DNA from 2 places in the Peribacillus sp. NPDC058002 genome. Region 2 is predicted to be linked to the other one. Evidence: riboswitches for the same ligand, from Rfam matches in the RefSeq annotation. Region 2 holds a riboswitch; the other holds the start of a gene.
What was found. A riboswitch is a leader RNA that binds a small molecule or an ion and turns the genes downstream of it on or off. The one in region 2 is predicted to bind lysine.

Region 1: it holds a riboswitch for lysine, as region 2 does, so the genes downstream of both, ACFVSH_RS00015 (amino acid permease) here and ACFVSH_RS04895 (aspartate kinase) in region 2, are expected to answer to the same signal.

The regions. Positions count from the first base shown of each region.
Region 1 is NZ_JBHVQU010000001.1:57-9,278, reverse strand. Features, by position in the region: gene ACFVSH_RS00035 (spore germination protein) at 1-1,460, shown strand, start outside; gene ACFVSH_RS00030 (GerAB/ArcD/ProY family transporter) at 1,484-2,584, shown strand; gene ACFVSH_RS00025 (Ger(x)C family spore germination protein) at 2,581-3,663, shown strand; gene ACFVSH_RS00020 (glycoside hydrolase family 13 protein) at 3,749-5,428, shown strand; gene ACFVSH_RS00015 (amino acid permease) at 5,468-6,919, opposite strand; lysine riboswitch at 7,015-7,200, opposite strand; gene ACFVSH_RS00010 (LacI family DNA-binding transcriptional regulator) at 7,456-8,418, opposite strand; partial or broken gene ACFVSH_RS00005 (metal ABC transporter solute-binding protein, Zn/Mn family) at 9,086-9,222, shown strand, end outside.
Region 2 is NZ_JBHVQU010000013.1:36,368-52,552, forward strand. Features, by position in the region: gene ACFVSH_RS04805 (YidH family protein) at 1-228, opposite strand, end outside; gene ACFVSH_RS04810 (hypothetical protein) at 273-446, opposite strand; gene ACFVSH_RS04815 (GIY-YIG nuclease family protein) at 776-1,132, opposite strand; gene ACFVSH_RS04820 (DUF2087 domain-containing protein) at 1,151-1,909, opposite strand; gene ACFVSH_RS04825 (hypothetical protein) at 2,122-2,322, opposite strand; tRNA gene ACFVSH_RS04830 (tRNA-Arg) at 2,515-2,588, opposite strand; gene ACFVSH_RS04835 (metallophosphoesterase) at 2,761-3,273, opposite strand; gene ACFVSH_RS04840 (XTP/dITP diphosphatase) at 3,276-3,887, opposite strand; gene ACFVSH_RS04845 (hypothetical protein) at 3,856-4,065, opposite strand; gene ACFVSH_RS04850 (GerMN domain-containing protein) at 4,893-5,972, opposite strand; gene racE (glutamate racemase) at 6,276-7,079, opposite strand; gene ACFVSH_RS04860 (MarR family winged helix-turn-helix transcriptional regulator) at 7,090-7,533, opposite strand; gene ACFVSH_RS04865 (helix-turn-helix domain-containing protein) at 7,756-7,980, opposite strand; gene ACFVSH_RS04870 (acyl-CoA thioesterase) at 8,087-8,566, opposite strand; gene sdhB (succinate dehydrogenase iron-sulfur subunit) at 8,836-9,609, opposite strand; gene sdhA (succinate dehydrogenase flavoprotein subunit) at 9,627-11,378, opposite strand; gene ACFVSH_RS04885 (succinate dehydrogenase cytochrome b558 subunit) at 11,449-12,057, opposite strand; gene ACFVSH_RS04890 (YslB family protein) at 12,442-12,912, shown strand; gene ACFVSH_RS04895 (aspartate kinase) at 12,975-14,207, opposite strand; lysine riboswitch at 14,296-14,472, opposite strand; gene uvrC (excinuclease ABC subunit UvrC) at 14,534-16,185, opposite strand, start outside.

The DNA of each region.
Region 1 (9,222 bases), on a different contig from region 2:
TTACTTCCAAGGATTTTCAGGAACTCCTTAAAAAGTTTAAAGCATCTAATGATTTTCTTACCTTCCAATTCCCGAATGATGATGGCTACACTATTTCCTACTTCAATTCACTGGTTAGTGTACAACAGCTTCATGAACAAGTATTGGCTGTCATGTCGAATCAACCAAAGAAGGATCTTAAGCAATTAAAAGGTGATATTCCGATTGAAGATATGAAATTGACGGCTGATCTAAAAGACATTCAAAGGTTGGTTTTGGCAGGAACAATCATGGTTCAATACAAGCAAGATGATGAAATGTGTTTGTTGATTCCATGTGTTCATAGTGTGAAAAGGCAAATTTCCACACCAGAGTCGGAGTATACGGTCGTTGGGTCCAAGGAGGCATTTGTTGAATCGCTTGATTCGAATTTGAATCTGATTCGTAACCGGTTGCCCACTCCTGATTTGCAGTCCAAGGAATTAAGGGTCGGCAGCATCTCGCAAACAAGGTTAGCGGTACTCTACATAGATGGGGTAGTAAATCAACAGATCGTTAATACAGTCATACAGAGGATAGATGATATAGATTATGATACGATCGTCGATATTTCGTTTGTAAGCCAGATGATCACGGATAATCGAAATTCGATGTTTCCGCAACTGATTGATACGGAGCGGCCTGATCATCTGGCCAGTGTTTTATCGGAAGGGAAAATCGGAATCATGCTGGACGGATCTCCACATGCATTAGTTGGTCCAAACACCATCATTTCGTTCTTTTCATCATTTGAAGATTATTTTCAAATTTGGAATCTCGGCACCTCATTCCGTTTGATTCGGCTTTTCGCAGTGCTGTTTTCCGTTTTATCTTCACCTCTGTATGTTGCCGTTTTAACCTATCATTATCAAGTGATTCCAACGGATTTGCTGCCAATCTTAATTTCATCCAGGGGAGTGATCCCGTTTCCTCCGATCTTGGAAGCCATCTTGCTGGAAGGGACAATTGAATTGCTGAGGGAAGCAGCGGTCAGGCTGCCTGCTAAAGTTGGTTCCACCATTGGTATTGTTGGCGGTATAGTCATCGGTACAGCCGCTGTGGAAGCTGGATTTGTCAGTAATGTCTTACTGATGCTTGTCGCCTTGGCTGCCTTGGCTTCATTTACGGTGCCGATTTACCAAATCAGTAATACCATCCGCCTTATCCGCTTTCCTTTTCTAATTGCAGCCCAGTTATACGGTTTGTTTGGAATGGCTTTATGCAGTGCATTCATTTTAAGCCATTTATTGAAATTGACTTCGCTTGGCAGCCCTTATTTAGACCCGCTTTACCCATTAAGAATTCATGACTTTAAAGACAGTCTCATTCGTCTCCCTTTTTCAAAGCAGAAAAAACGCCCGCAATTTCTGCGGACGGAAAATCCACTAAGGATAAGGAAGGAGACGGAAGAGCGAAACTCCCATAGTGATATTGATGAATAAGGTGTAGAAAGCGGTGAGAAGGTATGGAAGTCAAACCAAATGAAACTAAACTAATATCTCCATTTTTTGTTTTTTTCCTCATGCCCGGCATGCAGATTGGGGTAGGGATATTGGGGTTTGAACGGGTCATAGCGAAAGAGGCTGGTCAAGACGCATGGTTATCTGTACTCATATCAGGGTTGATCGTAAATGTTCTGCTTTGGATGTGTTTCAAGCTTTTAGGCAGGGGTCCCCAAACCCTTGATTTGGTCGCCATCCACAAGGATTTGTTCGGTAAATGGGTCGGAAGTGCTTTCAATGTTTTATTCATCCTCTACTTTATAATGATTTCCGTCATTCTTATCAGGACTTATTTAGAAGTCATTCAGGTTTGGATGTTCCCTGGTGTCAATATCCTGATGCTAATAACCATCATTCTTATTCTCGTCTATAGTTTTGTGGAGGGAGGGTTCAGGGTCATCACCGGTTTTTGCATAATCGGGCTTATTATCGGATCGCCATTATTCCTTTTGAATTATTTCCCATTGAAGTACGCCCACTTTGAAAATTTGGGTCCTTTTCTTGATCATTCCTTTTTGGAAATCATGAAGGCCTGTAAGAAAATGACCCTGAATTACCTTGGTTTTGAATTACTCCTTATTTATTACCCTTTCATTAAAGACCCCGAAAAATCTCAAAAGTGGGCCCATTTAGGGGCAGTGTTTACTATGGCGATATATTTAGTATCCATCATCGTTTCATTAGCCTACTATCATCAAGATCAACTGAAAGATGTAATATGGGCAACCTTGACGTTATGGAAAATTGTTGACCTTCCATTCATTGAAAGGTTCGAATACATAGGGATTTCCGTTTGGCTGTTCATGGTGCTGCCGAATGTTTGCATAGGGGTTTGGGCAGCGAGCAGGGCAGCAAAAAGAGTATTTGGACTAAGGCAAAGAAAGATGTTGATCTTCATTCTGCTGATCATTTTAGTTTCCTGCACTTTCATGGATAACCGCTATAGAATCGATAAGTTTAACACGATAAGTTCGGAAATTGGTTTTTATATCGTTTATTTGTATCTTCCTCTCTTATTCATATGGCAGTCGATTGTCTATAAAGTCAGGGGGCATAAATCGTGAAAATCCGACTTATCTTGATAATATTGGCAGGTTTCTTGATGACGTCCTGCGGCGTGGAAAAACAAATATTAGAAGATATTTTAATTGCTGAAGTCGTAGGTTATGATGATGCCGAAAGCAAAAAAATCAAAGCTACGGTCGTTGTCAGCGTGCCTCAGCATGGGGAGCAAGCAAATCTAGGTAAAGAAGTATATGAAGCGGTCTCCCATGATATAAAGGCAACCCGCCAGCAGAAAAATGCAAAAACGCCATTCCCGATTGTCGGTGGTAGACTGACGGTCATTCTCTATGGTGAAAAATTGGCAGGAAATGGATTGAATGATTATGTCGATACATATAGGCGTGACCCCATGGTGGGAAGGAACTTGTATTTAGCGATCGTTCATGGCAAAGCGGAGGATGTAGTTAAAATGGAGCCGAAGTTGATTAAAACTCCAGGGGTTCAAGCGAAAGAGCTGATCGAACAGAATATAAAGACTAATTTGCCTAATGTGGATCTTCACAGGTATTTATATGCATGTCATGGTAAAGGAATCGACCCGGTCTTGCCCTTATTGGAAACGGCAGGGGATCAAATACGGGTAAAAGGGATCGCCTTGTTTAAAAAGGATCGTTATATTGGCAAATATATTCCTTATGAGGACGGATTTTTATTTAAAGTCCTTACTGAAAACTTTAAGATGGGGAGTTATGAAATTAAGTGGAAGGAAAATGTTTTTACAGATATCAATAACGTGGAGTCACGTGTCCATTATCATATTTCGGATGCAAATCAAGACCCCAAGGTCAGGATTGAAGTGAAATTAAAAGCGAGTCTGCTGGAGGTCCAAGGCTATGACTTGGGCAAAGCGGTCGACCTGAATAAAATAGAGGCCAGGGCCGAGCATGTCATTGGAAAAAAATTAAATGAGATGGTAACCATGCTTCAGGAGAACAATATCGATCCGATTGCAATCGGTAATCATGCTAAAAGTAAAACAAGAAATTTCAATCAGGAACATTGGGAGAAGGCATATCCTTATATTCCAATCGAGGTAGATCTGGATATTGAAATGATTCAAACGGGAATAGCTGAATAAAAGGAGAATATTCTGAAGTTTTTCCCTTTATAATAGGGGTATTGGTGTAATGATCATATCAATGCGGCCAAAGAGGGGGAAAGACATGGACAAAGCATGGTGGAAAGAGGCAGTTGTGTATCAAGTGTATCCAAGGAGTTTTATGGATAGTGATGGAGATGGGATAGGGGATATAAACGGGATTTTGATGAAACTCGATTATTTACAAGAGCTGGGCGTGAACGTGATATGGCTATCCCCTGTTTATCAATCTCCCAATGATGACAATGGGTACGATATCAGTGATTATAAATCGATCATGACTGAATTCGGGACCATGGCTGATTTCGATAGGTTGTTGAAGGCGGTTCATGAACGTGGAATGAAGATCATGATGGACCTGGTGATCAACCATTCTTCTGATGAACATCCGTGGTTCAAGGAATCCCGATCCTCAAAAGATAATCCGAAGCGAGATTATTATATTTGGAAACCTGGAAAGAATGGAAAAGAACCGAATAATTGGGAGTCCATTTTTAAAGGTTCAGCATGGGGATATGATGAAGGGACCGATGAATATTATTTACATTTATTCAGCAGGAAACAACCGGATTTAAACTGGGAGAATCCTAAGCTCCGTGAAGAGATCTATAGCATCATGACTTGGTGGCTGGATAAGGGTGTCGATGGCTTTCGGATGGATGTCATCAATTTCCTTTCAAAAGATCAAAGCTATTCAGATGGATCCGTTCATCATGGGAAACAGTATGGCGATGGAAGCCCCTTTTTCTTGAACGGCCCGCGCATACATGAGTTTTTGCAGGAAATCAATCAACGGGCACTTTCTGGACATGACGTGATCACGGTTGGGGAGATGCCAGGCGTCACACCGGAGGAGGCGCAATTGTTCACAGGTAAAGATCGTGGTGAGCTACATATGGTCTTTCAATTCGAACATATGGATTTGGGGAGCGGGCCGGCAGGGAAATGGAGTAATGACAAGTGGAAGCTTACCGATTTAAAGCGAATTCTCTCCAAGTGGCAGACTGGTTTGGAGGGGGATGGCTGGAACAGTTTATACTGGAACAACCATGATCAGCCCCGGATTGTCTCAAGGTTTGGTGATGATGGAAAGTATCGGATTGAAAGCGCAAAGATGCTTGCAGCTTGCCTTCATATGCTTCAAGGGACACCCTATATATATCAAGGGGAAGAGCTGGGCATGACCAATGTTGCATTTGAGGGCATCGATGATTACCGGGATATCGAAACATTGAATTCATATGAAGAACTCGTCGATTCGCATGGCTGGTCAAAAGAGAGGATGATGTCAGCCATCCACGCCCGAAGCAGGGATAATGCGAGGACACCGATTCAGTGGAATGACTCCCGGAACGCAGGATTCACGAAAGGGACGCCTTGGATTAAGGTTAATCCCAATTTTCCAGAGATTAATGCAGAAAAAGCCTATAATGATCCGAATTCCATTTTTCATTTTTATAAAAAACTTATCCAATTACGAAAGAAACATGAAATCGTCGTTTATGGCCGTTTTGAACTGCTATGGCCGGATGATGAACGAATATTTGCCTACACGAGATCGTTTGAAGAAGAAAAGCTGCTGGTGCTATGTAACTTTAAAGAAGAGGAGGCCTCCTATACTTTGCCTGAAGAACTGCATGCATATTCAGCCACAAGGCTGATAGGCAATTATGATCAGGAAGAAGAAGGAATCTCCAGCAAACCTCTGCGTCCATATGAATGCCGTGTTTATCATTTGAAATGAAAAAAGGACCTGTTCTCCATAGAACAGGTCCTTTGCGCATTATTTTGATTTAAGGTCACATTCCTTCAGGGGAATGATTTTCGTTTTATGCTTGATTTTATAGCCGAGCCATAGGGCGAAAAATAAAACTAAGCCAATGTAGGAAACAAACATTGAATTCCAGTCGATCCCATTGCTGCTGAAAGCTTGATAGCCTTGTCCGATGATAATGATAAGGCAAAGGACAAGTGCGAATATAGGCCCGAATGGGAAGCCTTTTGCCCGGAATGGTAAAGCATTCATATCAAGGCCTTGAGCTGCGTAAGCTTTGCGGAACCGATAATGGGCAATCGCGATCCCGACCCAGGTGACGAATCCTGCCATGCCTGAAGCGTTCAATAACCAGATATAAACGACGCCGTCACCGAAAAATGAAGCTAAGAATGCAACGCAGCCTACTAAAGAAGTCACGATAAGTGCATTCACGGGTACTCCTCTTTTATCTAACTTGCCTAGGAATTTCGGTGCTTTCCCATCACGTGCCAAGTCCCATAGCATACGGGTTGAAGCGTACATGCCAGAGTTACCGGCAGAGAGTACGGATGATAGAATGATCGCGTTCATGATGGATGCAGCAAATGCAAGGCCTGCCCGTTCGAATACAAGCGTGAATGGACTTACGGCAACATCTTCACTCAATAATCGTGAATCGGTAAACGGAATGATCATGCCAATTACAAAAATGGCAAGGATATAGAATAAGATGATGCGCCAGAAAACGGATCTGATCGCTTTTGGGATATTTTTTTCTGGATCCTCACTTTCACCAGCAGTCACTCCAAGCAATTCCGTTCCTTGGAATGAAAAGCCGGCAGCCATGAATACGCCCAGGATCGTAAAGAACCCACCGTTAAAGGGACCTTCACCCATTGTGAAATTTGAAAATCCAATTGGGTCTTTCCCACCCATGATCCCGAGAATGATCAGGACACCCGTGATCAAGAAAATGACGACTGTCACGACTTTGATCATGGCAAACCAGAATTCTGCCTCCCCGAAACCTTTTACTGACATATAATTGATAAGAAACATAGTGATTAATGCAATGGCACTCCAGATAATTGAAGGGCTATCCGGGAACCAGAACTTCATAATTAAGACAACGGCTGCCAATTCAGCGGCAATGGTGATTGCCCAGTTATACCAGTAGTTCCAACCAATCGCAAAACCGAAAGACGGATCGACGAATTTGGATGCATAGACACGGAATGAACCGGCCACTGGCATGAACGCTGCCATTTCTGCAAGACTTGTCATTAAGTAATAAACCATGATGCCGATGACTGCGTATGCCACCAAGGCACCGCCGGGACCGGCTGAATGAATGGCACCGCCACTTGCTAAAAATAAACCTGTTCCAATCGTTCCACCTAATGAAATCATCATTAAATGACGCGCTTTCAGGCTCCTTTTCAGTTCAGTAGGGCTTGATGCTGATTGTGAATTTGACAATTGATGTTACACTCCTTTTTATTGGAAGGGAACGAAAAATAAAAAACAGCAGTCGAAAAAGATCGACGGCTGTTTATAATAAACCCGTTTATCCTTCCGAAGATAGCTCCCCACGCTTTTTTGAAAAAGCGTGACAGTGGTGTTCCTGTTCGGTAACACCGCCAGCAAGAATATACATGGAATATACCCTTACTTCGGCAATTTATCCTTTCAAACGGAGTCTTGAATTTTCCAGAATCTCGTCCGTTTTACTTTTATAAGCTGCAGCCTCTAACTCATCGGTAAATGAGGAAGTATTCAATTTTCTAAAATCGTTGCGCCAGCTTGTAAGTGACGTCAGACGATAGTTCTCATGAAATTCATGCAATCGCTAATAGATTGCTAGTAATTGAGTAAACTTTACTATATCAAAATTATAAAATAATCTCATGAATATCGCAATGATTATTTTATGTGGTTATTTTTTCCTAGTTAATGAATGATGGCGGCAAGGAAGAATTCAAATGGCGATATACCAAAATAAAGCATGGAGATCATTAAACGGTCCTTCTTTTTATAAGGGCGTAGTCCAGTTTTACATGTTTGACCAGCTCAGGATTCTCAAATAGGTCCACCGCCATTTTCCCAATCCATTCCAACGGCAGGGAAATGGTCGTGATGTCGAGCATTTCACCCAGGCTATCATTATTGAAACCGAGAATGGCCACATCCTCCGGGACCCTTATACCTGATTTCTTAGCGGTAAGAATGAAGCCAGCCGCCGTGTCATCATTCGTGATGATGATGGCTTCAGGTTTATCCATCATCGAATTCCATTCCTGAAACAATTGTTCACCGTCTTTGATGTGATAACTGCCTTCAAACAGCCATTCCTTATTGTTTATCAGTTGATGTTTACTCATGATATCGGTAAAGGCCTTTGTACGATGGGAACTATTTCTGCTCTTTTTACGGCCGAGGCTGTATCCGATTTTCTTATATCCTTTAGCAATCACGTACTCAAGGGCACAGGAGAAAGCTGCATAATGATCAATGCTGATGGATGAGAATTCAGCCTGGGCCGTATCTTCACATAAAATGATCGGTCCGTATTTTTGATATTCCAAAAGGATTTTCATTTCCGAAATCCTTGAACAAACGATAATGCCATCGAGCTGCTTCATTTGCAGCATATTAAAAGCCTCGATTTCCTTCTCTCTGTCATAATTTGTTTGAAAGATGACGATATGACAGCCAATTGCATTAGCCTGTTTAGTGATTCCGTTAACGATTGCCCCGTAATATGGGTGATTGTTGAAGGGGATGATGATGCCGATAAGATTGGTTTTACCTTTTGAAAGATGAATGGCATTTATGTTTCTCGTATAATTCAAACGATCGATGGCCTCCAAGACGCTCTTTCTTTTATCTGGGCTTACATATGGATGATCATTCAATACACGGGACACTGTTGAGACAGATACACCGGCACATTGAGCTATTTCTTTAATATTTGTCATGGTATCACCGTTTTTTCTTTTTTTATATTGTACAGTATGAAACCCATTTCAGGGCAAGAGAACAGTGTGGGGCTGCTGAAGATTTCTTCAAATAAGGTCTTGTTCTGGTATGGGTTTCATCCTTTAAGATTGTTTTAAGTCTTAGAGGAGGAGGAGACCATGATGTTTCAAACCCTAATCACCCTTTTTGTGCTTTGCGGAATTGAATTGGGATTTGCGTACTTGGCAATTTCCTTGAAAAAATGAGTGGCAATGCACATGGAATGCGTAAAATCCCGCGTTTACTCGTGAATTTTGGCACTTTACTCGTAAAATCAGCGCTATTACCCGTGAATTTCACAATGTTCGAAATAGCCCCCATAGTTTATATTCACCATTAGAACCCCACAATATAAATATAACTTCAGAGTTCGTTTCATGTACGGCATGACCGACTGTCAGGAAGCTCCCCAGTGGAGCTTCCTGACAGTTTTTTACGTGTGCGAAATTCATTGTCCTTTTTGAAATGTTTGAAAAAATAGTTGCACTTTTTTTGTATATTTGTGTATAGTATGAAATAAGTTGTATAGAGGAAACTTTTTAGCATTTACGACAATGTAAAAATTTTTACACTTATTTTTGCGCATGGCAAACTATTTTAGAAAGAGGAAAAAGGGAGGGAGTATGGATGGGCTTTCTGAAATCCATTTGGAGCGTGATTGCTGCATTGCTGATTTTAACGGGGTGTGGCAATGATACGGTTGAAAGTGATAAAGGCAATGGTAAGCTGAATATCGTTGCAACAACGGGAATGATTGGAGATTT
Region 2 (16,185 bases):
TCCGAATGTCGCCAGAACTGTAATCACAAAGCCCAATGCACATGCAAACATCCCCAGCACGATACTGATCAGATCAATCCGGGCATCCCGATGCACACCGATCGTAAAATGCAGGCTTGTCGCAAGAAAACCAACCCCCACTATCGCAATCACCGTTCTTATCCACGCTAAGAAGGTGCGCTCATTAGCCAGATGCTGCTGCGCATATTTCAATTGGTCTTTCTCCATGTCATCACCTTAATCGCACAATTTTATTCAACCTTAAAAATCAATCACCTTTTCAGCAGCCGAAAAGCCCTGATCATAGACCCGACAAACATTAGCCCTGCACCGCCAAGTAATAAATATATACATAGTGTTTTATCAATAACATTCAAAGGATAAAGAAAGGCCCCCAGCGCAACGATTGTCCCTATCCCCGTTATCGTCCATCCTATTTTTTTCATTCGCAACTCCTAAAATTAATTATTTAGTGAAGGTCCCCCACGGGTTTCCCCTTATTTTAAAAAGTTCCCTCATTACTAGCTTAAACCATTTAAAAACTAACAACAAGTGAGATCCCTTAATATCTTCACGCAAAAAAGGAGCCATAAATGACTCCCTGTTTGAACACGCCCAAATTCAGCCGTTTTTATTATCCTTATCCATGTATTCTTTTATTTTTTTCTTCCCACCCAGACCCGAAGTTCCTTTGTGCAAGTTTAGTAATTCGTGTAAAAGGACAACAATCACAGGAGCCGGGAATCATTCAGAATCTCTAAAGGCTGCATACAAGTCAGTTGGATTTCATTCTATTGTATCCCCGTTCTTCGTATGGCTGTATTTTTTCAAGCCACTCTTCTTCAAGTTTTTTCAATTCCCGTTTAGCATCAAAAAAACCTGTTTCTTTCGGTTTCATTACCTGCAGTACCTCAAAAGAAAAAGCCTCTTTCCCATATTCGTTCCACTCACCTTGCAGCACTTTATTCGTGTTTGTTCCGACTTCCAATTCAAATTGTTTCCCCTTCAACGTCTTTAAATTCCTGGTGCTTCCGATAAAGACTTTATTATTTACCTTATTTCTTATTTGGTATACACCTGCTTCTACTTTCGTTTCTTTATATAATTGCTTCAATTCTTTTTTACGATCCATATTTCATGCCTCCAGTCATCATTTCTTCAGCCAATATTGGCTTCCATCAGGCTTTCTATCCAAGAATCCATATTCTATTAAATATCTTCTCAATAGAACATGATCAGGATAAACGGCACCCAATATTTGATTGATTTCTTTTTCTTCGTATTTCCGCTCTTTTTCAAAACGGTTCATAATAATTTCTTGGAGAATGATCAGCCTTTGTTTTTCCTTTGGCGGGAAAGACTTTAATGCATCCTGACTGCCTTTAGGGAAGTATTTTTTCAGTACAGTCACCTTTTCATCCTCGGTAACGTTATAACGATCATCGACCATCCTTGCTTTTTGATGAAGCGGGATAAATGCCGGCGCATGTTCATCTTTATCTTTCAAAAGTTCCATCAGGGCTAAAAACAACTTAGCCTGACGCTCTTTCTCCTTCAACACAAAGCGATGGTTCCGAATGGTGGAAGGACTCCCAATCCCCATTTCCTCCTGAACCTCAGCATCATTCTTCCCTTGGTAAAAAAGGCGAAGAAGGCGATTTTGATGGTCCGTGAGACCTGTAAGTTTTTTATCGAGATCAATCAAGTAATCGAAAACGGAGCGGTGTGCATGTTCAATATGAATTCCCATATACCTCTTCGCTTCATAAAGAACTCCATCTTCCGGGTATACGATCCCCTTTTCAATTGCATTTCCGCACAGCAAACAAATATATTTATTCTCACCTTCTATATACCCTTGTTTAAGCTCATCCTGAGTCGCGCTCCAAAATATTTCAGCGTCCTTCATAAAACAAACACTTCCCTATAAAGTTTATAATATAATAAACATAATATTAATTTGTTTGCTTTTTGTCAATGTTTTTCCTGATTTTTTTATAATTCCAGCAACCGTGAAATCATAAAAAAATACATTGATTGGAAATAGAAAAAAGGCACCCGATCATGGATGCCTTTTTCTATGGAGCATAGTATTTGTCCTTCGTCAGAGCTCATTAAGTATTAGCTAGGCACAAACTTAAGTATTCCTTCCAGATAAACACCTTGTTCTTTACGTGTGCATTCCCTCAACTTGATTCTTCCTTCTTTTTCTAACTCCTTGGCTAATTGGACCACTTCAGTTCCATCTTCGGTTATTTCGACTGAGAAAAAATTGCCCCGAGTGGAAGTTTGAATGAACTTGAATAATCTATCTTTATTCATTTAAACATCTCCTTATTTATAACAAATTCGACATAAAAGGATCATCCACCTGCGATAAATATGAAATAAAAAACTTCTTATCGTTATACGAACATTATAAAAGGATGCGAATCGAAATTACCCTCGTTATTTTATACAGCCAAAAAAGTAAAAAAAGCCAAAACCTTGGAAGGTTTTGGCTTTTTTAGTTAGTGTCCCAGGAGAGATTCGAACTCCCGACCGACGCCTTAGAAGGGCGTTGCTCTATCCAGCTGAGCTACTGAGACGTTTATGATATGAGTTGCGGTAAAACTTATGTAATACCTTAACTGTTCCCTTAGGACACTTCTTATTATATTAGGATATCAAAAGAAAGTCAACGGTTTTTCAAAAAAAGTTTTTTCTTTTTTTATGAACCAGGAAGCGGGGAAAAACGCTTCCTGTTCATTATACATGAAGTCATTCCATTTGATAAGCATTTCTTAGTCCCTCAACGATTTTTCCTTCAAGGTCATAAAAGATGATTTCAAGTTGGTCATTTCCGATATCCAAAATGGCATAGGTTTTCTCTTTTCGTCCTCGCGGCTGCCTAATGCTTCCCGGGTTGATGAAGAGCTTGCCGTCAATCAATTCTGAGCCTGCAGCATGGGAATGGCCAAAGCAAATAATATCCGCCCCTGTCTCTTCACTTTTATATGAAAGGTTCATCAAGGTCATTTTTATATTATAGAGGTGTCCATGCGTAAGGAAGAAACGTTTGCCTGCGATACTCTCCACAATATCATTCGGATATGTTGAATCATAGTCACAATTCCCACGAACGGCTAAGAATTCCGACATGTGAGGGTCATTTCTATCCAACTCTGAATCACCGCAATGGATCATGGCAGCAACCTCTTGTTTATGACGGTCGGCAATCATGCTGATTTCATGAGTTAAGCCATGACTGTCACTCATTATTAGCACTTTCATCGTCATATTCCTTCTTCCCTTTTTAGAAATAGATCAAGTTTTTCATCTAGAGCCCTCAATGCGTTGGCACGGTGGCTGATTTTGTTTTTTTCCCCTTTTGTCAATTCGGCGTTTGTTTTGCCCTGTTCCTCAACAAAAAAGATTGGATCATAACCGAATCCATTTGTTCCAGAAGGATGTTCTGTAATCAAGCCTTCCATCGTTCCTGATACCGTAATCGTTTCCTGGTTGGGTGACGCAAGTGCCAATGCGCAATAAAATCTCGCCGTTCTATCCTCTTTTGGTACGCCTTTCAGCTCCCGGAGGACTTTTTCCGTGTTTGCTACATCACTCTTGGACTCTCCAGCATAGCGCGCAGAATATACGCCAGGACGGCCCTCCAATGCATCTACAATCAATCCGGAGTCATCAGCAATGACAAAGTGGCCCAGCTGATGGGCAATGGCCTCTGCCTTCAGGATCGCGTTTTCTTCAAAAGTCGTGCCAGTTTCCTCAACATCCGGAGCACCCGGTACATCGAGAAGTGTTTTGACTTCATATCCTTTTGCAGAGAATAAGCTTTCGAACTCATTGGCTTTCCCTTTATTTTTCGTTGCAATGATTACTGTCTTCATTTTTCATTTCACCCTTTTTTATTTTATCGGCATGAAGCTTTTGGCGGCTAAGAAAGAATCCGCTGTAACTCGTTATATGTAAAAGCCACTTCTTCTCCAGTGCCAAACGGAAGAATTCAGCGCTCCCTTTCACGATAAAAAAGGCCGCTGCATCATCCAGATAACTTAAGTCTAACACAACTCCCTCATCTGCAATAAGCCGAAACTTGTAATCTAACGTTTGTAATTTTCACTATTATGGATATTAACTTTTATGTTATTTATTGAAGTCTTATCAAAGGAATTAATAATTTTATTATCCCACTTATTCACATGGTATCTGTATGCCTTTTCACTGATGTTAAAAAGGTCTGTATTGATTCCCCCCTGTCTCCAATGTCTTCAAAATATCTTCCTTAACTTTTATTTCTACCTTTTTTCGATTTTTTCCATATCATTGTTATCTATACTGCTCTAACTTCTAAATCATATAAAGGTTTCTTTTCCTGTTCCAACACGATGATTTTTGCAGTGGGGTCCATGATTTTTTAACACTTAAAGGTGTAGACCATTTTTTAGAAAAGCGTTTATATCTTCTTTATCTAGTTTTTTATAAATATAAAAAATAAATAGGGTCCAAACGATACAGGGAACAACACTCATTATGCCAAGCATCGCGTTGAGATGCGGTCAAGATATTGGGAAGGAGCAGTACATGTACCGTGAATCCTGTATTCATAATGATTAAAACATACATGTGTACAGCCTGAATTACCTTTAGATCCAGAATATCCCCCCATTTATCGCATTATTAAAAGTAATTTCCCCTTTTAAAAATTTATTTATGTAAAAACTTTCTCACGATACGGGAAATTGCCTGACAGGGGTATTAGTTCTCATCTAAAGCAATAATTAAGTTTTATACGACAGGGGCTCTAAAAGGGTGGTAATTCAATTCTGGAGGCAAAAAAATAAGAGACAGCTTCAGGCTGCCTCATTGCGCTATTTCTAATATTATTCCGTTCTTTAAAAACTGCCAGTGTTGACTTTCTCTGGACGTACCACCGGTTCGGATAATTTCTTTCCTTCTTCATTAAGAACATCAGCGCTGCCCTGCACTTGTACTTCAACGCTTTCAATTCCTTTCTGTTCCGTTAAAGAAAGAACCAAGGCATCAAGGACTTCTTGTGATACCTTTTTCTCTTTAAAGCTTCCAAGGATATTTTCATTAAAGTTGAGGCTGACCTTACCTTCTGCCACTTTAGGCTCGTCAAGTAAAGCTACATCACTCATGAACCCTGTTTGCAGGCTGGAACCCGAAGGACTCTTCGTTAATTCCTTAATGACGGCTGTTACATTATCAGACACCGTTTCACTGATCCTGCGCGTCACCGGAACATAATAAGTGTACTCCTCGTCACCGCCTACATAATAAACGGTCAGTGCTTTTGTATTGGAAATGTCGACTACGTCACTCGTATCGATATTGATTCCTGACGACCTTGAGATATTTTCATCTATCGGTGTGCCATTGACCGGCATTTCGGAAATATCTTCCCCATTGATTCTCATTTGGATTTTATCGACCGAGTCGAATTGTGTCAGGGTCCATGTAATGGCTTGAAGGATTTTAAGTTCATCCTCTTTCTGATAGTTTTTGAACTCCGGCGAAAAGTCCGCCACAGCCACTCCGTCTTTAATGTTCACGCTTATTTGGGTATCGGCAGGAATGACGGCCCTGAACCCATTTGGAAGTTTATCCGTGACTGGCCCGTTACTGACAAGGTAATCAAGGGCCTGTTTAGCTACAGCCTCCGATTTAGGAAGTTCCAATGTCTGTGGAACCACATACCCGCTTTTATCAATTAAATATAACTCCGTCTTCACCGTTTTCGATTCAACAGCGCCTTCTTCTCCATCAGCCGCTGGCTTTTCCTCACCATTCGTTTCTTTTTCTTTCAATGAAGATTCATCCTCGACTAATGTAACATCCTTTGGTGGATCAATTTCCTTTTTCTCTTCACCGCCAAATAATCCGCAGCCCGAGAGCCAAAAAGAAGATGCCAGAATGGTCACAACCATTGTTACTTTTGATTTATTGGACATAAAATCACTCCTAGGACAGTTTGTACTCCTATTTATACGAGCCCTGGGGGAAAATAGACCAATTATTTTTCTCTCTGAAATGGAGCTGGGCAACTTGCCCGTACTGCTGCATTTTTGTCAGCTTCATTGGGATTTCAGGAAATCCTGATTGGAACACCCGAATCCCCTTTCCCTTTTTATCCCTTAAATTAAAGCCCATCTAGGCTTCATCTTCTCTAGCGATATATCCATCCTGGCTTGCAGCTATTTACATAACAATATATTTTTGCCCCTTCCGAAAAAAAAGACTTCCAAATGGAAGTCTTATAAGTGATCAATTTTAATTGTTTCGATGTCATTGACATGAATACCGAGCCAGCTCGACGCGATGGAACCAAACATATCTCTTGAACCAGTCGTGTAAAAGCGATGAACTGGACGGAGCTTGCTTTTATTGATTAATTTATAGTAATCCAAAATGACACTTGCCTCACGGGCCGTCTCTTCACCAGAGGAAATGACTTGCACTTCGTCCCCCATATAGGAAGAGATTACAGGCCCCAGCAGTGGATAATGGGTACAGCCAAGGATCAATGTGTCTATCTTCGTTTTCTTTAACGGGTTCAAGGTTTGTGCCACGACCCTATTGACGATACCCCCTTGAAACTCCCCGCTTTCCACGATCGGGACAAATTTCGGGCATGCTAAACTATCTACTTTCACATCGAAATTGATGGAAGCAAGCGCGTCGTCATAAGCTTTGCTTTTTACCGTGCCTTCCGTACCAATTACGCCAATATTCAAGGACTCAGAAACTTTCAATGCCGCCCTTGCCCCTGGATGAATGACACCCAACACAGGAATCGGAAGTATTGCCCTGATCTCGTCCAATACAGCTGCAGTCGCCGTATTGCAAGCGATGATCAGCATTTTTATATCCTTCTTCATCAAGAACCTCGTCATCTGCCATGTGAAGGTCTGGACATCTTTTTTAGTCCTCGGCCCATAAGGGCATCTTGCTGTATCACCTAAGTAAATTATATTTTCATTTGGAAGCTGACGCATGACTTCTTTAGCTACTGTCAAGCCGCCTACCCCTGAATCAATGATGCCTATCGGTTGTTTCAAAAAACTCGCCTCATTTTTCTTTCATTTCTAGATGTAGTTTTGCTAGAATCCCTTTGAGGGACCTGATGTCAGATTCGTTAAAATTGACTAACACGCCACTCAAGTACTGCTGCCGTTTATTAATTACTTCTTCGATAATCCGTTCACCTTCTTCAAGAAGGTGAATTCGAACCACACGCCGGTCCTTTTCATCCCTGACACGCTGAACAAGCTGATGTTTCTCCATGCGGTCAATCAGATCCGTCGTTGTGCTGAAGGCGAGAAACATCTTCGTGGACAATTCGCCAATCGTCATATCGCCTGATTCAAAAAGCCATTGCAAAGCCACGAATTGAGGAATGGTAATTTTATAATCATGGAGAATTTCTCTTCCCCTTTGTTTAAGCCACGTCGATACATAGCGCAATTCCCTCTCGATATCGGCTACATATGCCGCCTGCTTCTCTTCATCCATATACACAGCTCCCCACTTCATGAAACTTATCATACTACCATTTTGGATGAAAGTGAAATGATTTTCAAGATTGATTGCCTGGAAGCATTATGAAACCCCATACATAAAAATAAGCAGCATCCAAAGAAGTCAAAACAACCAGGTTGCTTTGCCCTTCCTTATATGCTGCCAATAAACGGGAGAGAAATTATTTTTAAGGCTTACGTATTAAGAGTTAACACATTAAAGCTTAAGTTCTCCCATACGAAGGAGTTCTATGACTGCCTGCGAACGTCCTTTAACTCCAAGCTTCTGCATCGCATTCGAAATATGGTTTCGAACTGTTTTTTCGCTAATAAACAATTCACCTGCGATTTCTTTTGTTGTTTTGTCTTGTACTAGTAACTCAAATACTTCTTTTTCTCTTTTGGTGAGTAGTGGCTTATGAGTGAATTCGTTCTCCTTCAAGTAATGTTACCCTCCTTGCCTTCACCAGCATAAAACCCGGAGTGGGTGTCTATTTAGTCAAGATATAGTATGTCGGCTGGGGCAATGGAGTGACTCTTTTACTTGTCTAAATGGAAATATTTTTAGGATTGTTCAGCTCTGTATGCCACATCGATCGTTTCATCTCTTCCGTCCAAGGTACGGGCTTTCCGGTGTCCTTTGAGACTTGCACAATCGTCCCCCTGCCCGTTAAACAAATTGAGCCATCTTGTTTGGCCCCCATATAATGTAAGTCCACTGAAGAATTTCCGATATGGTCAGCTTTCACATGGATTGTCAACTGATCATTGAAAAACACCTGCTTCAGGTAATCACACTGTAAATTTGCAACAACCGGCATCTCACCGCATTCAGCCGAGGCCCAATCCTTCATGAACCCCATACTGTTGAAATACTCAATCCGAGCTTCCTCAAAATAAGTAAAAGGAATCGTGTTATTCAAGTGCCCAAACATATCAGTTTCCGAAAAGCGGACCTTAATCTCATGTTTAAAAGAAAAATCATTGATCCACTCCGTTATATTATCGATATATGATATTCTGCCCAACTTGTGCACACCCTTTCTGAATTGAATGACTATTCACTCATTTTATAAGAAAACAACGATAATGAAAAGGATTTTCTATTGAAGCAGGTTAATTTTATCAAGCTCACTTCATTAATCAAATCCTTCACCGTTGGCTTGGGCCGCAATTACACTTTAATTCCAGTTATCGATCGTTTATATTTTGCAATCGATTCCCAACCAAGTCAACGTGCGTAAAACAATAAAAAAAGAACCCATATCATAAGATACAGGTTCTTTCATGTTACTTATTAAACTTCATCACTGCCGAAGAAGTTACGGAATTGTTGGATCGTAGTATCACGGTTCAACGCGGCAATTGAAGTCGTCAATGGAATGCCTTTCGGACAAGACTGCACACAGTTTTGCGAGTTACCGCAGTTTGCAAGCCCTCCATCACCCATGATCGTATTTAAACGTTCAGCTTTGTTCATTGCACCTGTTGGATGTGCATTGAATAAACGAACTTGGGATAATGGTTGTGGCCCAATGAAGTCTGAATTGCTGTTTACGTTCGGACAAGCTTCCAAACAAACACCGCAAGTCATACATTTAGATAATTCGTAAGCCCATTGGCGTTTCTTTTCTGGCATACGAGGTCCTGGTCCAAGATTGTAAGTTCCATCGATAGGAATCCATGCTTTTACCTTTTTCAATGAGTCGAACATACGGCTGCGATCGACTTGCAGGTCACGAACAACAGGGAATGTACGCATTGGAGCTAGACGAACTGGCTGCTCCAATTGATCGATAAGAGCTGTACATGATTGTCTTGGTTTACCATTGATAACCATTGAACAAGCACCACATACCTCTTCAAGACAGTTCATGTCCCATGCGATTGCTGTAGTGTGCTTGCCTTGTACAGTTACTGGATTACGACGAATTTCCATTAGAGCGGAAATTACGTTCATATTCGGGCGGTACGCTAATTCGAATTCCTCATCATAAGGAGCTGAATCCGGTGTATCTTGACGAGTGATTATAAAACGGACTGTTTTAGTCTCAGATTTAGTTTCAACCATTTTTTTGCTCCCCCTCTTTAGTGTTTCGTTGTGTAGTCACGTTTACGCGGTGCGATAAGTGATACATCAATATCTTCGTAATGGAATTCAGGTGCTTGATTTAAGCCTTTGAATGTCGCCATTGTAGTTTTCATGAATTTATAATCATTACGTTCTGGGAAATCAGGTTTGTAATGAGCTCCGCGGCTTTCGTCACGGTTTAAAGCACCAATTGTGATTACACGAGCTAATTGCATCATGTTTTGAAGCTGTCTAGTGAAGGCAGCTCCTTGGTTGCTCCATTTTGCCGTGTCGTTGATGTTAATTTTCTTGTAACGTTCCATCAGCTCAAGAATCTTGTTATCCGTTTCTTTCAGCTTGTCATTGTAACGAACTACAGTAACATGCTGTGTCATCCACTCACCAAGTTCTTTGTGTAGAATATACGCGTTTTCATTACCATCAAGAGACATGACTTCATTCCATTTCTCCTGTTCTTGTTTTTCGTACCCTTCATACAATGAAGAAGGAATGGATTCTGAAGTTTTATCAAGGCCTTCAATATATTTAACGGCATTCGGTCCAGCGACTGAACCACCGTAGATTGCAGAAAGAAGTGAGTTCGCACCAAGACGGTTACCGCCATGTTGTGAGTAATCACACTCACCTGCAGCGAATAAACCTTTGATGTTAGTCATTTGGTCATAATCCACCCAAAGTCCGCCCATAGAATAGTGAACGGCAGGGAAAATTTTCATTGGAACTTTACGAGGATCTTCACCCATGAATTTCTCGTAAATTTCAATGATTCCGCCAAGTTTGATATCAAGTTCTTTAGGGTCTTTATGAGAAAGATCCAGGTAAACCATGTTTTCTCCGTTAATACCAAGCTTCATGTTCATACATACGTCGAAGATTTCACGTGTAGCGATATCACGAGGTACAAGGTTACCATAAGCAGGATATTTTTCTTCAAGGAAATACCAAGGTTTTCCGTCTTTATATGTCCAGATACGTCCACCTTCACCACGAGCGGATTCACTCATTAGACGAAGCTTATCATCTCCAGGGATTGCTGTCGGGTGAATTTGAATGAACTCACCATTTGCATAATTTACACCTTGTTGATAAACGATGGATGCTGCTGATCCTGTATTGATCATTGAGTTAGTTGATTTACCGAAAATGATTCCAGGGCCGCCGCTCGCCATGATGACTGCGTCGCCAGGGAATGATTTGATTTCCATTGAAGTCAGGTTTTGAGCTACGATACCGCGTGCTGTTTGCTCATCATCGATAACAGCTCCAAGGAATTCCCAGCCTTCATATTTCGTTACAAGGCCTTCAACTTCATAACGGCGAACCTGCTCGTCCAATGCGTAAAGTAATTGCTGACCAGTTGTTGCACCAGCGAATGCTGTACGGCTATGTTGAGTACCACCGAAACGACGGAAATCAAGAAGACCTTCCGGAGTACGGTTGAACATTACACCCATACGGTCAAACATGTGGATGATCGATGGTGCTGCTTCGCACATCGCTTTAACCGGCGGTTGGTTAGCCAAGAAATCTCCGCCATAAACTGTATCGTCGAAGTGGATGTATGGAGAATCCCCTTCACCTTTTGTATTTACTGCCCCGTTAATTCCGCCTTGGGCACAAACTGAGTGAGAGCGTTTAACAGGCACTAAAGAAAATAAATCAACCTGTTGTCCCAGCTCTGCTGCTTTGATCGTAGCCATTAATCCAGCTAGACCTCCACCAACGATAACTATTTTACCTTTACCCAATTCTGTCACTCCCTTATTTCCATTAGCCAAGCTATGTTTTTCCTAATACTTATAAATGAACTCTATCTTCTTATACGAAAGCGAAAATTGCACTAACTCCGATATAAGAAAGAAGAACGAAAACGATCAATGTAAAGTATGTCATGATTCTTTGCGATCTTGGTGAAACTGTCAGACCCCAGCTCACTGCAAATGACCATAATCCATTAGCAAAGTGGAAAATTGCTGAGATAATACCGACAATATAGAACCCGATCATGAATGGATTAGAGAAAATTTCCGCCATCATATCGAAATCAACTGTTGCCCCTAGAGCTGCTTGGACTCTAGTTTCCCAAATGTGCCAAACAAGGAAGATCAAAGTTATGATTCCAGTCAAGCGTTGCAGCATGAACATCCAGTTACGGAAGAAGCTAAATCTCCCCAAATTGTTTTTTGCTGTAAAGGCAATATAAATTCCGTATACAGCATGGAAAAGGATTGGTAGATAGATGACGACCCATTCAACCAAAAGCTTTACGGGCGTAAATTCAATCAAATGAACTGCCCCATTAAAAGTCTCTTCTCCTTTTGTTGCCATAAAGTTTACCGATAAATGAAAAATTAGGAATAGACCAATTGGAATTACTCCTAGAAGTGAATGAAGCCTGCGATTCCCAAACTCACGATTCTTTGCCACTAAGTGCCCCCCCTTAATTTGTGAAAAATCATGCAAAGATAATCTGGTGGCTACCTTTTATCTCCGCGTGAAAATATAGTATAGAGTCAAAAAAACTCCTCTATACTTCCTTTACAATTATGTGACATGTCCATTTTACTCCTGACTTCAATGTGCGTCAAGAAAACGGATACAAGAAATCTCTTTTTCAGAATAGATTTTATTGGATTAAATTGTCAATTTTTAATCTATCAAGTATATATTTTGGAGAAATTACAAATTAATCTATTAATATCCCGCTATAATTTCTCATTTTTTTCCATTTGCTATTTAAATAAATAAAAAACAGTATAATTTGAAAAAGAAATACGTTTATAATAGATTTACAGAAAGAGGCGATAAATTATGAAAAAAAATATTGCTGCTGCGATAGAAGAAGAGATTCAAACTGAAGAAATTCAAGCTGAGGAATTCAAAGTTCCAGCTTTCGGGTACGAATTAATCAGAGAAGTTCTATTGAACGATGTTCTCGGAAAAGACTCTAATCAAATCCTCTATTGGGCAGGTAAACAATTAGCAAGAAAATTCCCGTTGAATGGCGATCAGGAAGTTATTGAATTTTTCCAAAGCGCCGGATGGGGCAATCTTGAAATCATGAAGTATACGAAACACGAGATGGAATTATCCCTGACGGGTGAAATAATCAGCCGCCGCTTGGACTTACACCCTGATTGTCACTTCCAGCTTGAAGCCGGTTTCCTTGCCGAGCAGTTTTCACTGCAAAAAAAATTCCTCAGCGAATCAACGGAAGAAATCAAACGCCGCGCAAAAAAAGTGATATTCACCATCCAATGGGATCCCAGAGATCCAATCTAATTAGCCCTTAAAACAGACTTACCCTTTTTACCGGAAGTCTGTTTTTTATTGGACTCCTGCACTTAAGCTAGCACATTTGCATGCTGACCAAGTTTAAATGCTTCATGAAGGGATTCAACCGCCTTCACCATTTCCTTTTCATTGACGACAGTCGAAACTTTAATTTCCGATGTGCTGACCATTTTCACCTGGATGCCTGTATTGGCCATCACTTCAAACATCTCGGCAGCCACACCGGGGTTGGATACCATACCAGAACCGACGATGGACACTTTGGCCAACCCGCTCTCCGTTTCGACCCGGTCGAATCCCAATCGTTCTTTATTATTTTCCAGCACGATCAAGGCCGCTTCCGTATCTCCACTTTTTGTGGAAAAAGATAGATTGGTCGTATCCTCGGCTGTCATGCTTTGAATGATGATGTCCACATTGATCCGGTTTTTCGCAAGTGTCGTGAAGATTGTGGATAATGCACCAAGTGATTGGGGCAAACCATAAATTGTGACCCTCGTAATACTGTCTTCAAAAGCAATGCCGCGTACAATTAAGTTTTCTTCCATAGTTGCTTCCTCCTCAATGATCGTTCCTGATTCTCTCTCCATGCTTGAACGGACTTCAAGCGGAATTTGATAATTTTTTGCATATTCGACAGCCCTTGGATGGAGGACGCCCGCCCCTAGGTTGGCAAGTTCCAGCATTTCATCGTAAGAAATGGATTGGAGTTTTCGCGCGCCTTTTATGTAGCGTGGATCCGTTGTGAAAACACCTGTTACATCCGTATAAATATCGCATCTATCCGCATTCAGAGCTGCAGCGATGGCAACCGCCGTCGTATCTGAACCGCCTCGCCCCAATGTAGTGATTTCCCCATTTACATCGTTCCCCTGGAAACCGGCCACGACCACTATTTTCTTCTGTTGAAGCTGAGCTTGGATCCTTGAAGCATCAATGTTTAAAATCCGGGCATTCCCATGAACGGATTCCGTTTGCATGCCAGCCTGCCAGCCAGTATACGAAATGGCTTCATGCCCTTCTTCAATCAATGCCATCGTTAACAGGGAAATCGTTACCTGTTCCCCAGTGGTCAATAGCATATCCATTTCCCTTTTGCTCGGGGTTCCGGAAATATCACGGGCCATGGAAACCAATTGGTCCGTTGTTTTCCCCATGGCTGAAACAACGACGACTACCTCATTTCCATTCTCCGCTTCCTCGATTACCCGATTGGCAACATTTTTGATTTTTTCTACGCTACCGACGGATGTTCCGCCGAATTTTTGAACGATTAATGCCATCCTCATGCACCCTCTCTACTTTTTAGGCAATAAAAAAAGCAATGAGAAATATCTCATTGCTGTGATCACATATCCAATACTGTAAACACAGTGAGATAGCTCTCCAGGGTATAAACCCTGACAATCCGCCATTTATTAAATGTCGGACCAGGAAAACAAGGTATGAGTCTTGTCTTCCTTCGGCGTCATCCCCTTTCAAAACCTTTCATGGAAGCTCATACTTCTCCAGGTCTTTACTCTTGAATTCCGCACCTCTATCAGCACTTTTAAGTTGTCTAGTTAAAAATTCCTTTTAATCATAGCATAGTGATTTATCGGTAGCAAGATTATTCTTGTAATTTTCTAACGATTCCCTCGGCTACCCCTTTTGGCATTCCAGCTTCCATGATTTCCTCGACTGTTGCCTCTTTGATCTTCTTCAATGATCCAAAATGCCTTAATAATTGCTTCCTTCGTTTTTCCCCGACTCCTGGAATATCATCAAGCTGGGAGTGAACCGCATTTTTCCCGCGTAGCTGGCGATGAAAAGTAATCGCGAACCGATGCACTTCATCCTGAATTCTTTGCAATAGGTAAAATTCCTGGCTCCGAGAATCAAGAGGTACGATTTCAAGAGGATTTCCGATCATCAATTGAGATGTCCTATGCTTTTCATCCTTAATGAGACCTGAAAGCGGAATCTCAAGGCCCAATTCATTCTCCAGAATATCCCGTACGGCTTCGACATGTCCCTTTCCGCCATCAATGATGATCAAGTCCGGTAGCGGCAGCCCTTCTTTCAATACTCGTGAATACCTTCTTCTGATCACTTCACGCATCGATTCATAATCATCAGGTCCCTGGACTGTTTTGATTTTATATTTTCGGTACTCTCTTTTTTCCGGCTTCCCATCAATGAACACGACTAAAGCGGAAACAGGGTCACTTCCCTGGATATTGGAGTTATCGAAAGCTTCAATTCGATGCGGGGTGTAGATGCCCAGTTGGTTCCCGAGGTTTTCCACCGCATTGATCGTTCTTTCTTCATCCCTTTCAATCAAAGAGAATTTTTCCTGAAGGGCGATGGAGGCATTTTTATTCGCCAATTTAAGCATGTCTTTTTTCGCCCCCCTTTTGGGGTGAATCGTTTTGACCCCAAGCAGCCCTTCGGCCATTTCGGCATCCACTGATTCAGGGAGCAAGATTTCCTTTGGTTTAAAATGGTTCGTAATCTCGTAAAACTGTCCCAGGAATGTAAGTAGTTCCTGTTCGGGTTCATCATAGACCGGAAAAAGTGAAACATCCCTTTCTATTAATTTACCCTGCCGGACAAAAAATACCTGAACACACATCCACCCTTTATCATAGGCAAAGCCAAATACATCCCTGTCGACGAAATCGGTCGTCATCATTTTTTGCTTCTCCATCGTAATATCAATGTGGGCAATCTTGTCACGGAACTCCTTGGCCCTCTCGAAATCGAGCTCTTCAGATGCCACTAGCATTTTTTCAGTCAGTTCTTTTTTTATTTCAGTATGACCGCCGTTCAAGAACCGGTTGATATCATCCACCATTTTTTTATATTCCTGTTCCTCTACTTCATATACACATGGGGCCAGGCACTGGCCAAGATGATAATAGAGACAAACGCGATCTGGTAAAGTATTGCATTTTCTTAGGGGATAGATGCGGTCGAGCAATTTTTTCGTTTCGTTAGCTGCAAATGCATTCGGATAAGGACCGAAATATTTCCCTTTGTCTTTTTTGACTTTTCGCGTAATGATTAGACGCGGGTGGCGTTCCGCAGTCAGCTTGATGAAAGGATACGTCTTATCATCCTTTAGCATGACATTATATTTTGGGTCATGTTTTTTGATTAAGTTCAGCTCTAAAATAAGAGCCTCGATATTGGAAGAGGTGACGATGTATTCGAAATCCTCAATCTCATTCACGAGCCGAAATGTTTTTCCATCATGAGATCCCGTAAAATAAGATCGGA